3 regions of the Lysinibacillus sp. G1-3 genome follow, and region 3 is predicted to be linked to each of the others. Evidence: riboswitches for the same ligand, from Rfam matches in the RefSeq annotation. Region 3 holds a riboswitch; each other region holds the start of a gene.
The links. Region 3 has a riboswitch for lysine ahead of ACVYAD_RS19180 (amino acid permease). Riboswitches for the same ligand answer to the same signal wherever they lie in the genome.
Positions count from the first base shown of each region.

Region 1: linked by a shared signal. The riboswitch ahead of ACVYAD_RS02435 (transporter substrate-binding domain-containing protein) and the one ahead of ACVYAD_RS19180 (amino acid permease) in region 3 are both predicted to bind lysine.
Region 2: linked by a shared signal. The riboswitch ahead of ACVYAD_RS14390 (cysteine hydrolase family protein) and the one ahead of ACVYAD_RS19180 (amino acid permease) in region 3 are both predicted to bind lysine.

Region 1 is NZ_JBWHYQ010000002.1:83,422-88,888, reverse strand. It holds gene ACVYAD_RS02440 (amino acid ABC transporter permease) at 1-723, opposite strand, end outside; gene ACVYAD_RS02435 (transporter substrate-binding domain-containing protein) at 904-1,770, opposite strand; lysine riboswitch at 1,887-2,071, opposite strand; gene odhB (2-oxoglutarate dehydrogenase complex dihydrolipoyllysine-residue succinyltransferase) at 2,742-3,983, opposite strand; gene ACVYAD_RS02425 (2-oxoglutarate dehydrogenase E1 component) at 4,078-5,467, opposite strand, start outside.
Region 2 is NZ_JBWHYQ010000012.1:89,041-94,507, reverse strand. It holds gene ACVYAD_RS14400 (GNAT family N-acetyltransferase) at 1-57, shown strand, start outside; gene ACVYAD_RS14395 (APC family permease) at 467-1,810, opposite strand; gene ACVYAD_RS14390 (cysteine hydrolase family protein) at 1,824-2,540, opposite strand; lysine riboswitch at 2,693-2,877, opposite strand; gene ACVYAD_RS14385 (hypothetical protein) at 3,292-3,447, shown strand; gene ACVYAD_RS14380 (hypothetical protein) at 3,769-4,029, opposite strand; gene ACVYAD_RS14375 (hypothetical protein) at 4,353-4,616, opposite strand; gene ACVYAD_RS14370 (hypothetical protein) at 4,681-5,100, opposite strand; gene ACVYAD_RS14365 (hypothetical protein) at 5,121-5,467, opposite strand, start outside.
Region 3 is NZ_JBWHYQ010000018.1:117,363-122,829, forward strand. It holds gene ACVYAD_RS19180 (amino acid permease) at 1-1,286, opposite strand, end outside; lysine riboswitch at 1,368-1,544, opposite strand; gene ACVYAD_RS19185 (CynX/NimT family MFS transporter) at 1,693-2,925, shown strand; gene ACVYAD_RS19190 (nitric oxide synthase oxygenase) at 3,005-4,051, opposite strand; tRNA gene ACVYAD_RS19195 (tRNA-Glu) at 4,458-4,529, opposite strand; tRNA gene ACVYAD_RS19200 (tRNA-Asn) at 4,531-4,607, opposite strand; tRNA gene ACVYAD_RS19205 (tRNA-Ile) at 4,612-4,688, opposite strand; tRNA gene ACVYAD_RS19210 (tRNA-Gly) at 4,696-4,769, opposite strand; tRNA gene ACVYAD_RS19215 (tRNA-Phe) at 4,773-4,848, opposite strand; tRNA gene ACVYAD_RS19220 (tRNA-Ser) at 4,859-4,951, opposite strand; tRNA gene ACVYAD_RS19225 (tRNA-Ala) at 4,964-5,039, opposite strand; tRNA gene ACVYAD_RS19230 (tRNA-Pro) at 5,053-5,129, opposite strand; tRNA gene ACVYAD_RS19235 (tRNA-Arg) at 5,148-5,224, opposite strand; tRNA gene ACVYAD_RS19240 (tRNA-Lys) at 5,240-5,312, opposite strand; tRNA gene ACVYAD_RS19245 (tRNA-Gln) at 5,328-5,402, opposite strand; tRNA gene ACVYAD_RS19250 (tRNA-His) at 5,413-5,467, opposite strand, start outside.

The DNA of each region.
Region 1 (5,467 bases), on a different contig from region 3:
TACTGCTTCTTTCTGTTCTTTTTGGTAGGCATCTGGTCCATCCAGCCGTTTTTCTATATACAGTAAAATTCTTGATGCTGTGAATGTCATGATGAAATAAAGGACACATGCTACAAAGAAGGATTCGAAGTAGCGGAAGTTATTACCTGCAATCGACTTTGTTTGGAAAAATAATTCCGTAACTCCAATAACGTTTAAAACTGCTGTATCTTTAATATTCATAATTAATTGGTTACCTGTTGCCGGCAATATATTTCGGGCAACTTGTGGTAATACAACATGTAGCATGATTTGAACATGATTCATACCTATAGCAGATGCAGCCTCGTACTGCCCTTGATCAATGGAAACAATTCCACCTCGTACGATTTCTGCCATATAAGCACCTGTATTTAGTGAAACAACTACTATACCTGCCGTAATAAAGTGCATACTAATACCAAATGCTATATCTAAGCCGAAAAATACAACCATTGCTTGTACAATCATTGGTGTACCACGGAAGAATTCGACATAGCAAGTTAGTATAAAATTAATGAATTTCAAGCTATAAAATTTTACTCCCTTTTTACGAACTTTGATGGTATGCATAATTCCAATAAAAAATCCGATAAGTGCACCAATAATTGTACTAATAACCGAAATAAGTAATGTATAATACGCACCTCGTAAAAACATTTGCCAGTTGTTCTCAACAATAGAAATAATCCATTCAAGACTCATGATGTTCCTCCTAACAACGTCGTGTTGCTTATTCGTTACAATCGTCTTTGCTATCTACCATTTTCATAAGGCCCCTGTTTCTTTTATCTTATGAATCAATTAGCTAAGACATTATTATAATTTAGTAAGATTCTAATATAATGATATTGCACGGACTAGTAACTAGCCCGCGCAATTATATTATTGTGCTGCTGGTTGTTGGTGAATGGCTTCTTCCATAATTTTTTGGCGATCATCTTCAGAAATACCTTTTAAGATTTCATTTATCTTCTCAAGGTTTGCATCACCTTTACGTAAACCAACTGCGATCGATGTATTTGAAATGTCTGTATCGAAGCCTTTTTCAAATTTTACATATGTTAATTTATCGTTTGCAGCTGCAGCGGAAATACCTTCTGGACGTTCTGCTACATAGCCATCAATTTTTCCAGCTTCTAATGCTACTCGCATTGCTGGGAAGCTATCCATTGCTGTTTGTTTTTTTACATCTTTGATTTGATCAATAACAGTGTAGTTAGATGTATTTAACTGTGATGTAATTTTTGCACCAGAGAAATCTTGGATAGATGTTGCTTTTTCATATTTACTACCTTTTTTAATTACCATTACAAAATCAGACGTATAGTAGTTTTCTGTGAAGTCGATCGTTTGCTTACGTTCCTCAGTAGGTGACATACCTGCAATGATAGCATCGATTTTATTTGATTGTAGAGCTGGTACTAAGCCATCCCATTCCAATTTTACGATAACCAATTCTTTTCCTAAGCCTTCAGCTATCTTTTTCGCCATTTGTACATCATAACCGCCTGCATATTCTGCATTATCGGCAATTTTTACTGCACCATTTGCATCACCTTGCTGCGTCCAGTTAAATGGAGCATAACTTGCTTCCATTCCGATACGGAATTCGCCGCCAGCTTCCTCGTTGTTCGTATTGGCCCCCTCATTACTAGATGACGACGGCTCCTTCTTGTCACTTGTACCACATGCAGCTAGCAAAATTGCAGTCACTACGGTCAACATTACTACTAACCAATTTCTTTTCATGTAAAACTCCCCCTTTTTCTGTAAAAAAATAAGACAACTGTACTAAAAAAGCCTAAGCTCTGAACTTAGGTCTTACTTTTTCAACAGTTGCCCAAATCCTCACTATAATTCCATCATTCCGAGATAGCACAACCTAGTAAACCTGGAAAAATCCACTAGGACAGTCCTGCACTTATTCACTGCAGGCCCAGCATAAAAGTACGAGCTCCTTTTACACTTCGGCGATAGTTCCTTCTTCATTGCGTCTTCGCTTGCTTGTACTCAACAATGAACTAATAAATACCGCGCCTCTACCTCACAATAGAAAAACGTGAGGTTTGAATATTTAATTGATTATTAAGATACTACTATAAAACTAACTTATTCGTCAAGATAATTTCGTTACTTTTCTGACTAATTACAATATTAGGTTTTTTTATCCTTTTTAAAGAAAATCCGCAAATAATTAATACTTAACATACTTTCTATTAATTCAAAAGAAATTGTTAATCAGTAAAAATAATAGCCTTTATACTATATGCAACTTGGTGAAGCTTTCGAAAGCGGTGGGATAACCTGCCCATTGATTCGATTCTTATCCATCGGTCTCGGTCCGGCTCCTCTTTCCGTCGTATCAATTGCTTTATCTGTCGCTTCGTTTTCTTACCGTCACTTCGGCTCTTTTATCCGTCGGTCCGGCTTTTCTTTCCGTCGCTTCGGTTCTACTTTCCGTCGCATGACTTCCTTTCCGTCACTTTGACCCTTTTATCCGTCATTCTGGATCCTCATTCCGTCGTATCGATTGCTTTATCCGTCGCTTCGGCTCTTCTTTCCGTCGCTCTACTTCCTTTCCGTCACTTCAGCCCTTTTATCCGTCATTCTGGATCCTCATTCCGTCGCTCCGATTACTTTAACCTTCTCTTCCTCAAATATTCCACACAAGAAAAAAACCTTGCGAAACAAAGTTCGCAAGGTTTTAAGAAACTCAGGAATTAAGAATTTAATAATAAATCTTCTGGGTTTTCAAGTAGTTCTTTAACAGTTTTAAGGAAGCCTACAGAATCTTTACCATCGATAATACGGTGGTCGTAAGAAAGTGCTAAGTACATCATTGGGCGAATTTCAACTTCACCATTCACTTCAACTGGACGTTTTTTGATAGTATGCATACCAAGGATACCAGCTTGTGTACCATTCATGATAGGTGTAGACATTAATGAACCGAATACTCCACCATTTGTAATTGTGAATGAGCCACCTTGAAGATCACCTAAACCTAATTTTTTGTCGCGTGCTTTTTTCGCTAGATCTGCAATTGAATCTTCAATTTCTGCAAAGTTTTTGCGGTCAGCGTCACGTACAACTGGTACTACTAATCCTTCTTCTGTCGATACAGCTACACCGATATCGAAGAAGTTGTTTAAGTGAATTTCATCACCAACGATTTGTGCATTCACATATGGGTATTTTTTAAGTGCTGCAACTACAGCTTTTGTGAAGAATGACATGAAACCAAGTTTAGAGCCAGTTGACTCGAAGAATTGGTCTTTTTTACGAGAACGTAAAGCCATAACGTTTGTCATATCTACTTCGTTAAATGTTGTTAACATTGCTGTAGATTGTTTTACTTCAAGTAAGCGTTTTGCAATTGTTTGGCGACGACGGCTCATTTTTTCAATTGTCACACGTGAATCATCAACAGCTGCTACTGCTTTAGGTGCTGCTGGAGCTGCTTGTGGTGCTGCAACTGGAGCTGTACCATGAGCTGCAACGTCTTGTACACGTACGCGGCCTTGTGGATCTACTGGAGATACAGCAGCAAGGTCAATACCTTTTTCACGAGCAAGTTTACGTGCTGCTGGAGACGCGATTACACGCTCACCAGAAGTTTCTACTACAACTGGAGCTGCTGCGACTGGAGCAGGTGCTGCTTGTGGTGCTGCTGGAGCTGGAGCTGCCTCAACTGGAGCTGCTGCAACTGGAGCAGGTGCTGCACCTTCGCCAGCTTCTACAACTGCGATTACTTGACCTACAAGTACAGTATCGCCTTCTTCAGCTAAAATTTGAGTTAAAACTCCTGCTTCTTCAGAAATGATTTCAGCGTTTACTTTGTCTGTTTCAAGTTCAACGATGAATTCACCCTTTTCAACGCGATCGCCCACTTTTTTTACCCACTGTGCGATACTACCTTCTGTAATCGATTCTGCTAATTCAGGGACTTTAATTTCAGCCACTTTCATTTCCTCCTTTAATTAACGTGCATTGGTGCACATCAATGGGCTACTGCCTAAGCAAGTAGCCCGGCTCTCAAAAATATTTAATATGTGATTATTTAACCTTTACAGGCTCAGCAACTGCTTCTTCTACAAGTGCGGCTTGAGCTGCTTTATGAGAATCTGCATCACCTTCAGAAGTTGAGCTCATTGCAGGACGGCCTACATAACGTAGCTTTTTACCTTCTGAAAGGTCGTGTAATGTTTCTAATGCATAATTCCAAGAACCTTGGTTTTTAGGCTCTTCTTGTACCCAAACGATTTCTTTTACATTAGGATACTTAGCAATAATACCAGCAACTTGCTCTTTTGGGAATGGGTAAAGTTGTTCTACACGAGCAATGTGTAGGTGATCGAATCCTTCACCGTCTTTAATACGGTCTGCGATGTCGATCATGACTTTACCTGAACCTAAAACAATGCGTTCTACAGCTTCTGGTTTTGAACCTAGGCCTGGTTGTTCAATTACTTCTTGGAATGAACCATTTGCTAATTGATCAGCATTTGCTGCAGCTAATGGGTGACGAAGTAAGTACTTAGGTGATACAACCACAAGTGGACGAACGCCTTCTGTACCTAATAATGCTGCTTGACGACGTAATAAGTGGTAGTAGTTACCTGCGTTTGAACAGTTTGCTACGAACCAGTTATTTTCAGCTGACATTTGTAAGTAACGTTCCATACGGCTTGAAGAGTGTTCTGGACCTTGACCTTCATAACCATGTGGTAACAGGATTACTAAACCAGATTTTTGACCCCATTTAGCACGTGCACCTGAAATAAAGTTATCGAACATAACTTGTGCCATGTTAGCAAAGTCACCAAATTGAGCTTCCCATACTGATAATACATGGTCGTTTTCTAAATTGTAACCATATTCAAAGCCCACTACCCCAGCTTCTGTAAGTGGAGAGTTGTGTACTGTAAATGATGCATTTGCACCTGAAATATGGTGAAGTGGCGTAAATAAATTACCATTGTTTTTGTCATGTAACACTAAGTGACGTTGAGAGAACGTACCACGTTGAGCATCTTGACCTGTAAAACGTACTGGTGTGCCATCTTGAATAATTGTTGCATAAGCTAAAGTTTCTGCATGACCCCAGTCGATTTTTGCAGAAGCAAATGCATCACGGCGTTTTTCTAAAATTTTGCCAAGTTTTTTCTGTGGTTCAAAGTTTTCTTCAAACACTAAAAGCTCTTCATTAATTTTCCCTAGACGTTCCGCACCAACTGCTGTATCAATTTGTGGGAATTCTACTTTTAATTCTTCTGGCATTTCTAAATGTTTATGTTCATCTTTATCTGCCATTTCTTTTACATGATCATAAGCCGCTTGCATTTCTGCATAAATAGCTTTATCTAATGCAGCTACTTCATCAGCAGAAACTACACCTTCAGCTGTTAATTGAGCACCGTATAAAGCACGAACTGGTTCATGTTTA
Region 2 (5,467 bases), on a different contig from region 3:
GAAAGAAGAATGGGACGTATTGGCGAGCAAATTGTTATGAACCTATACCTTAAATAGATATTCAAAAATCACTCTTCATGACATGGGTGATTTTTTTGTTCTCTCCTTACAGCATACTGATATACAGTACTGGCTATATTATTCTGAATATTTATAAGGAATTCCTCAAGGCCAGTTTTAATTTTATTACTTTTATGCATAACACACCTACATTTATATGTTAAAGTTTTAAATTGCCATGTATTGAGCTACCTCGGTACTATTTAGCTACATATGGAAACAACAAGCTAAAAATTCAAGTTATACACCTATACCAGTAAGTGAAGATATTTCTATGCTGCGAGTATTTTACTTTCGTATAAGATATTCCTGTATAAAAATAAATCAGCTACCTAATATCGATAAACATTACCAATACTAGATAACTGACTTATCGTAGAAATTCACCCTAAGCTCTTTCGGTATTTTATAAATCCGTAAATGTTGGTGGTTTCTTTTTGAAGCCTTTCGTCGTAATAAAAGCATAGATAAAACCGATTGCAAGCCAGATAAAGCCTACCTTCAATGTCATCGGTGATAAATTAATAAATAAGTAGAGACAAATACCAAATCCTAGCCCTGGAATTAATAAGTATCGAATTATTTTCATTTCTTTTTTACGGAAGACGTAATACACGATCACTGACAAATTGACAAACATAAATCCTGTCAGGCCTCCAAAGTTCATTAATTCTGCTATAAAATTTGCCGATAAAAACAGCGCTCCTATAACACTAATCACACACATCAATAAAATATTGTATACCGGTGTTTGATATTTTGGATGTAAATGTGTGAAAAACTTTTTCGAAAGTACCTCATCACGCCCCATACTAAACATTAAACGAGATGCACTTGCTTGTCCTGTTAAACCAGCTGTCACTGTTGATACAATAATCGCAACCGTATAAAGAGTTGCAAGAACTGCACCTCCTGCTTTTTCCGCTACATCAAATAAAGCCGTATCAGCTGAACTAAAGTTTGTAACATCAGGCCATACGAGCTGAGCTACATATGCTTGCACAATAAAAATAAGTCCTCCGATTAAACAAGCTAAAATAGCTGCCTTCCAAATATCCTCTTTTGGATTGACTGCCTCTTCAGAAAGTGTTGTAATCGAATCGAACCCTAAAAATGAGAAGCAGGCCATTGCTGCACCAGAAATAATTGCAGACATAACGAATTTTTCATCGTTGAAAAACGGGACAACAGTAAAGAGCGACGTATCACCTTCCACACCGACAATTGTCTTTACACAAAAAATCACAAAAATAACAACTACAATTCCCATAAATATAACGAGGATTTGATTTGTTTTTGCTGCGATGCCAATACCTAGAATATTGACTGTAGTTATAATACCTGCAATTAATAACACCCATACCCAATACGGAACAGATGGTATTAATGCATTCGCATATGAAGCACCTACCATGAATACAATGAGTGGCACTAAGACATAATCCATAAACATTGCCCAACCCGCAAAAAAACCTAAATGCGGATTGATTGCACGCTGGGTATATGTGTAAGTTGACCCTCCATTCGGAAAAACAGCAGCCATGCGACCGTAACTATATGCAGAAAACATCATTGCAACCATCGCAATCAAGTAGGCTAATGGCAACATCCCACCTGTAGACTCTGCTGCAAAGCCATAAATATAAGCTGGCGCAATCGGTGTCATAAAAGCAATACCATAAATGACTAAATCTTTTAATGTTAAAACACGCTTTAACTGTGGTGTATGAACATTTGGTGTTTGACTCATAGTCCATTTCCTCTCACAGGTTCATTGGTTCGTGTTTTGATAGTTCTTCCGTTACTAAATCAATTACTTCATCTGTACTCATCACTTGGCAATAAATTTGATTCATAATCATAATTTCTGCATCATGAAGCTGTTGCGTTGCAGCTGCACATGCATCTTCAACTAAAATAACTTCAAATCCTGCGTCAGCTAAACTTCGAACTGTTGAAGCAACACATTGATCTGTTACAACACCTGTACAAACTACTGTTTCAATGCCCATATTACGCAGTAAAAATTCATAATTCGTACCACTTAATACGCTATCTGTCGTTTTATTTACAACAATTTCGTCATCAAGAGGCTTTAATTCATCCACCATCTCCGCTCCTGGGTCACCGATTGGCAATAAAATATTGTTCCATCCTGTCCGGCGTTGTACAGGAGAACGATCTCGTCCATCTTTATGATGGCAAGCAATGCGACCAAATGTTACTTCTAATTTATTAGTACGGAAAAAATCTAAAAGCTTTTTATTGTTCGGGATCGTTAAATTGTCGATACGATCAAAAAAGTATTCCCACTGATCAAACATGCCCTTTTCTCTTGCAACCTGCGCGTCTAATCCGTCTCGGCTAATAAACTGATTTTGCATGTCTACTATTAGTAATGCTGTTTTATCAGGGTTCACGTTTATTTTTTGACCGTCAGTCGGTAAAAATTCATAGTATAATGTTGATGTATTATCCATAAAATCCCCCCAAAATACCTCTAATTCTAAAATGTATTGACAAATAAAATATAGACTCTCTGAGCAAAAGAATCTGTCTAACACAAAAAAGACCTACCCATTTCTAGAAACTTAAAATGAATCGACCATTTAAAATTCCCACTGTTTGTCTAAACAGAGATAGCACAACTTCCTAAACATTTATGTTTAGGAAGACAGTCCTGTAACTATTCGCTACAGCCCCAGTAAATAATGGCGAGAACTCATCACATACTTCGGCGACACTTCCTTGTATCTAATATCTTCATCTTCTCGGACTCCATTAGGAATTATTAACTGCCGCGCCTCTACCTATCTATCAGAAAATTAAGAATTATTTAATTATTTGAAACAATTATATTATTGCGTTTTTTATATGTCAACTTTAAAATTTACTATATTTTATAAGATTTATCGCGCATAACCACAAAAAAAGACAATCAAAACACTTAAAACAATAACTATTTACAATAAATACAAACAATACATCAACAATTGTATAAGTATTTAGTTATTCACCTTTTGATTTTTCATTACCTAAAAACGATTCACAATATAATTCCAACACCAATCAAGCAACAGCCTCGCAATGTACGGAGTGTATGAACAACATAACCCGAAAATGTTACTTTATTCATATCTTTTGTTTCATCACATATATTTCAAATGAATTTTAAGTTATGCGAATAAAAAATCATCTTTCTCTCACACTAATAGTGGAGGTGAGATGATCATGGGTAGTAATAAACATAAAAATAATAAAACACAAGACAACAAAAAACAGCAGAATCAAAATCAAAATGCTAACAGAGAACGTAAAAATGAAAACAGAGAAGAGTTCGCTGAGGAAGTAGATTTCAGTAGTATTCAAAATGAAAATAAACGTTAGTAGTGATATCAAAATTAATTTTGATCTCCCAATATTCACCTATAAAAAGTTGAGTATTGGGGTTTTTCTTAGTCTGTAAACATCACCTTGCTCCATCTCTTTCAAATTCTAAAAATACAAATAACCCGGAAATAATTCCAGGCGGATTACCACTTGCTTTTTTCATTCATGACACACTGTCTCGCTTTCGCATGCGATCTTAAGAATAACCTAAGATAACCGTTCTTTAGCTTTCAGTTGATGGTTATTCAGAGTAAACGATCTATTGTATTCATCGGGTTACCCCTCTTTTCTGCTTGATTAGTAAAAAAACGTCTTCACTTATAATAAGAATTTATCTATTACCAAAGCCGTAGCACAATAAATATCTACTGGTATCCATAATAGCCATCCTATCAACCAGTTTAAATTTATATATACATTAGGTGATATTATTTTCAATGCTACATTTGTATTTTCTACGAGTTCAATATTTTTCCGTACCCCTTCAGAAATATTCTCAACCTTCAGTTCTGCTTGAGTTAAATTAGGATTATGAAAATCAACTTCTAAAAATGTGTATTGCGGATTTGAAATCGACAATTTTACACTCCTTCGTTTCACCCTAATTCCTTAATAAAGCTTAAATTTCAAGTGGCGTTTGGTCTATTATATTCACAACATAATAACAACATGCACTATTAATTTACAAAGTTTTGCAATGAGTACATCAACATGTCGATTATTGAAGTTATTTTCTAAAGAGGGTTTTTGGTTTTAATTATTCTTCCAACTAGTTTACATAATATAATTATTCAATCAATCCCCTATTTAGCAAGCTCTCTCTTGCTCCCGCTCCGTAAACCGATCGGTAACATGATGTTCCCCCACAGTAATTAAAGTATCTGACCTGTAATTTATAGTAATTACTTTCTTCCTCTACGCTCTTTAGATAAGTTGCTTTTCAACAGATTCTTCACACCTCTAGCTCCAGAACTTGGCGATGGTAGACAATTGAACGCTTCAATGGATTCACCTTCTTTAAACTTTACTTTTTCCCTTCGCTCGACTTGTGTTTTATTTTGAACGCCAAATCGTTTGGCTATGGAAACATAGCTTTCGTTACCAGCTAAATATGCCTGAACTTCTAATTTAAACTCATTTGTATTCGAATTATTTTTTCTAGGCAAAGAAAAATCCCCTTTAAGTAGAATGTTAAAGGGGATCATATTATCATTGGGGATAGCCAATTTTTTAATTAGAGAATTCACTTTGGATAATTAATTTGTTTTTACGTTTTTCATCTGAAAGGTCTTGGTTAATAATATAGAGATCATTTTCCGCAGAAAACCTATAAATATCGGGAGTTTCCAACTCTCCATTTTTAACCAGTAAATTATTCTTTACCTTAAATTTCATAAAATATTTATCATCATAAGAAAAAAACACTTGGTTATTAAAATCTGTGTAAATAGAATTTACAATTAATACATCCGAAACAACTTCTTGCGTTTGTTTATTCGAAACATTATAAAAAAGAAGCTTTCGTTCATCAACTATAGGTTCACTAGGGTCATTAAAGGTTAGATAAATAAATTGTTGCCCATTTAGCAAACTTGCCCAACCAATAAATTGATAGTCCGTTTTTATTTCTTCGATTTCTTTACTTTTCAAATCATATAAATATAAATAACCTACATTATTTTTTTATCAGTTAATAATATTTTTCCATCCTTTGCAGATAAAAACATATTCATAAATGTATAATTATTTAAATCAAATATACTGTCAGTTTCATTTGTTTTAAGATTTTTCAACATAACTTTCGGCTTTCCCGTCCTTAAATCTATTGATATCCAAGTAGCATAGTCTTCAACAAGTACAGGAAAATCATTATCGATATTTGGATTATTTTCTTCTGTTAATGGTTGTATTTCATTCGTCTTTAAATTCATCAAATACGAATTTTTCTGTCCACCACCTTCATCAGCATCAACCCACACTAACCAATTATCATTCATTTCTAGACCTTGGACAGACG
Region 3 (5,467 bases):
ATACAAACCGTAAAGGCAAATAGCGGACCGAATGGGAATAATTTTGCTTTATACGGCAACAATTTCGAATCTAAGCCCTGTACGTCGAACGCTCGACGGAAACGGTAATGGCTAAATGCAATTCCTAGCCAAGCAATGAAGCCTGACATCCCAGATGCATTTAGAAGCCACATGTAGACAACACCATCACCAAAGAATGAAGCTAAAAATGCTAGAGAACCTACAGCTAAAGTCGCCAGTAATGCGTAAATTGGAATACCTCGACGGCTTAGTTTTGCGAAAAATTTAGGTGCATGTCCATCTACCGCTAATTGCCAAAGCATACGAGAAGATGCGTACAGCCCTGAATTCCCTGCTGACAGCATTGCCGTTAGAATAATAGCATTCATCAATGATGCAGCAAAGGCAATTCCTAAACGGTCGAACACCAGTGTAAACGGTGAAACAGCGATATCTTCAGATAGCAAACGTGCGTCTGTAAACGGAATCAACAGACCAATTGCACCGATCGCTAAAATATAGAATAAAAGAATTCGCCAGAAAACCGACTTAACAGCTTTTGGAATATTTTTACCAGGATCATCTGTTTCACCCGCTGTTATTCCAAGTAATTCTGTTCCTTGGAACGAGAATCCCGCAGCTAAGAAAATACCAAATGTAGCAAGGAAACCACCGTGGAATGGTCCATCACTAATAAAGAAATTCGTAAAGCCTACCGGAGCATTTCCTCCTAAAATACCAAATATCATTAAGAAACTGATGATAATAAAAATGATTACAGTTACAACCTTTATCATGGCAAACCAATATTCACTTTCACCATAGCTTTTTACCGATAATAGATTGAACGTTAAAACGACAGCAATAAATAAAACAGTCCAAAGTGCTGAAGAGCTATCTGGGAACCAATATTTCATAATCAATGATACAGCTGAAATTTCTGCCGCAATTGTAATTGCCCAGTTGTACCAATAGTTCCAACCAAGTGCAAAACCTAGAGCTGGATCCACAAATTTTGTAGCATACGTACTAAATGAGCCCGATGATGGCATATAGGCTGCCATTTCGCCTAAGCTCGTCATTAAAAAATAAACCATAATACCGATTAATGCATAAGCAAGAAGCGCACCGCCAGGGCCTGCCTGTGCAATGGCACCACCACTAGCTAAAAACAATCCTGTACCGATTGTACCGCCTAATGAAATCATTGTAATGTGACGGCTTTTTAATTCTTTTTTCAACTTTGGCGCTTTATGGCCGAGCTGATTGACTTTTATTTCACTCACAATTTAGCTTCCTTCCTTTTAAGAGGCGAAAAAAATGCCATCACATGAACGGCAGTGATGGCTAAGAATCCTCTGTTCTTTCAAAATGATAGCTCAACACGTTGTCCAAACGTGACAGTTCTGTTCCTTTCGGAGACAGCCCCAGCATGAGGTTTTCAAGTCCCCTCACACTTCGGCAGTATTTCCTTTCAACTAATATCTTAAATGCTTGTCATTTCCATTAGCATACTCTTAAATACCGCGACCTCTACCTCAATATAAACATGAGGCATATTATTAAATTTATGATGAATATTATTCTAACATATGACATATGGCATTTCAACAACCCGAGTAACATTCTATATTTTGTGAATTTTCAACTATTTTTATTATTGTGATAAAGTGGTATAGTGGTTCAATCATAATTGTTCTAACAGGGGGGATTTATTTGACTACTCGTGAACATAACGATACTTATCCTAGCAGGAAAATTAACTGGAAAGGTACAACCTTATTACTAGTGATCGGCGTAATTTGTATTGCCTCGACATTACGGATGCCACTAACAGTTGTTGGACCTATTATTTCCTTTATCCGAGAAGACCTCGGCATATCCTATGCATTAGCGGGCTTTCTAACAACAATCCCATTGCTAGCTTTTGCAATTATCTCACCTTTTGTACCAATTGTCGCACGTAAAATCGGGCTAGAACTAACATTATTTTTATCGACTATTCTTTTGGCATTAGGGATTGTACTACGCTCCCTCGGCACAACTAGTTTGCTCGTATTTGGCACTGCGCTAATTGGTATAGCCATTTCATTCGGTAACGTACTTATTCCAGGATTACTTAAATTGAAGTTTCCTTATCACGTAGGTTTGCTTATGGCATTTTTCACAATGTCGATGAATTTGACAGCTGGGCTTGGCGCTGGCGTTAGCTATCCTGTTGCCCATTCATCCATTGGCTGGCAAGGTGCTCTGGCAGTCGCACTTGTTCTTGTGGCGTTAACCATTTTAATTTGGATTCCACAGTTGAAATTTAATAAGCCGGAGCCTAATGTTAAAACTACGAAAGAACGTACACCTTTATGGAAATCACCTGTTACTTGGGCAGTAGCGGGAGCTATGGGATTTCAGTCGTTATTATTCTATACAACCGCTGCTTGGATTCCTGAAATATATATAGCACAAGGATTAGCTGCAGATCGTGCAGGATGGATGTTTTCCATCATGCAATTTTCACAAGTCCCAATGGCCTTAGCTGTGCCTATTATTGCTAGTAAAATGACATCTCAACGACCTCTCGTATTCATGTTTACGGCATTTTACTTAATTGGCTTTATCGGACTAGTAATGGAATGGACGAACCTCGCTATACTTTGGATGGTACTACTAGGCTTAGCCGGAGGAGCTTCATTCTCATTAGCGATGATGTTCTTTACATTACGTACCCGTACCGCTTTTGAGGCAGCTGATTTATCAGGTTTTGCACAATCATTAGGATATTTATTAGCCGCAATCGGTCCAATTTTATTTGGTTATTTACATGATATATTTGGTGGCTGGGATATCACTGGTTGGTTATTTGTTGTCGTAGCATTCATACTCTTCTTATGTTCATTTAGAGCTTCTAAAAATGAATATGTAAATTAAAAAAGGTAGCTCATAATCTTATTTCAGCAAGTGTTTGGACACTCGCTGAAATAAAGTTAACGTGAGCTGCCTTTCTCTATTAATAAGGTGGTTTCTGATAAAAATAGTTCGGTGTATTGTAAACATTAACATAAGGCTTGTGATAAATATGGGTTGTAGCTGGTGAAAGAGGTGGAATCAACCATGTCCAATTGCCTGTAACTTCGCGATTTGCTGCTGCTTCTGCTTCCTCAAACAATTTAAATTGTTGTGCAGCTGTATGATGATCTACAATGCTCACACCATCTTCTTTAAAAGAATGTAGAACGGCCATATTCAGCTCAACTAATGCTCGGTCACGCCATAGAGAAGCCTGTTTAGTTGTATCAAGGTTAAAAATTTCTGCTATAGCGGGTAGCATATTATAGCGATCATGATCTGCTAAATTACGTGCCCCAATTTCTGTACCCATATACCAACCATTGAATGGAGCTGCCTCAAAGTCGATACCTGCCATTTGGAAGCGCATGCTCGAAATAATCGGCACTGCATACCATTTTAATCCTAGCTTTTCTACTTGAGAAGATTCTGGGTGGCGAATCGGTACCTCTAGTACATATTCGTCAGGGATTATAAACACTTGTGGCTCTCTATCATCCACCTGTACGACAAGCGGAAGCACATCAAATGCTGTTCTCTCACCCTGCCAGCCAAGTGATTCACATACTTTTGTAAACGCAACGGAATGCAGATCACCAACGATTCCAGATTCCGTTTCATAGCCAGCATAGCGAATTAGCTGATGATTCCATATACGAACTCGCCCTGGTGCAAAAATCGTTATTGTCGGGCGAATTTTCCCATCATTTGTTGCGTATTGAATATGTTTAAGCAAAGCGTTGAAGATATCCTCTTCATGTGAAAGATCACGGGCATCAACAACATGCAGCGATTGCCAAAACAATCGACCAATACATTTATTACTATTACGCCACGCCACTCGTGCACCAAAGATTAGTTCTTCCGTTGTCGGTATATATTGTCCAGTTGTTTTAATATACTGTAATTTATTTTCTAGCCATGTTTTTGACTCGTCTTGCTCTACTTGATAAAGTTCTAAAAATCGTTGTACTTCATGTAAATTCATATCGAACTCCTCCATCTACCCTCATATTAGAGGAATGGAACTATTATCACCACGAAAAAATCTGCAAAAAAACATACATATTTTATATATGAAATACTTTGTTCAATATTTCTTATCATTTTTTGGGACTAGGGAAAAGATAGACACATTCGCTTCAAGTGCTATTATGAGAATTTCAGGGGATTATAAAGGACAAAGCCTTTTTGTATGTAGAAATTGGTTATACAAGAGATATCTTCAGTTGCAAAACCGATTTTTTTTATCATGATTAAGCCCTTCGCAATACTTAGGAATAGACGTTATAACACGGCTATTCGAAATAAAACTTCCTAACACAAAGGGTGATCCTTTTTAGCTTTTAATTGGCATAAAAAAAGCATGTTACACGAATGTGCAACATGCTTGATGACCCCTACGGGATTCGAACCCGTGTTACCGCCGTGAAAGGGCGGTGTCTTAACCACTTGACCAAGGGGCCGTGGCTCCGAAGGCAGGACTCGAACCTGCGACAACCTGATTAACAGTCAGGTGCTACTACCAACTGAGCTACTTCGGAATAATGGTGGGCCTAAATGGACTCGAACCATCGACCTCACGCTTATCAGGCGTGCGCTCTAACCAGCTGAGCTATAGGCCCATTATTTTGGAGCGGGTGATGAGAATCGAACTCACGACATCAGCTTGGAAGGCTGAGGTTTTACCATTAAACTACACCCGCAGATGGTGGGTCAGGACGGAATCGAACCGCCGACACTTAGAGCTTCAATCTAATGCTCTACCAACTGAGCTACTGACCCGAAAAAAATATGGAGGAGGTAGAGGGATTCGAACCCCCGCGCGGTGTTACCCGCCTGTCGGTTTTCAAGACCGATCCCTTCAGCCAGACTTGGGTATACCTCCGTAATATATAAATGGTGGAGCCTAGCGGGATCGAACCGCTGACCTCCTGCGTGCAAGGCAGGCGCTCTCCCAGCTGAGCTAAGGCCCCTTGTTAGGAAAGATGGTCGGAATGACAGGATTCGAACCTACGACCCCTTGGTCCCAAACCAAGTGCTCTACCAAGCTGAGCTACATTCCGATACTATTAGGCTTTATTTGGCGCGCCCGACAGGAGTCGAACCCATAACCTTCTGATCCGTAGTCAGACGCTCTATCCAATTGAGCTACGGGCGCATTTATAAAAACTGATGAGCCATGAAGGACTCGAACCTTCGACCCTCTGATTAAAAGTCAGATGCTCTACCAACTGAGCTAATGGCTCCTATTAAAAAATGAATGGCTGGGGTACTAGGATTCGAACCTAGGCATGACGGAATCAAAATCCGTTGCCTTACCGCTTGGCTATACCCCAATTATTAAAATGGGGCGACTGATGGGAATCGAACCCACGAATGCCGGAACCACAATCCGGTGCGT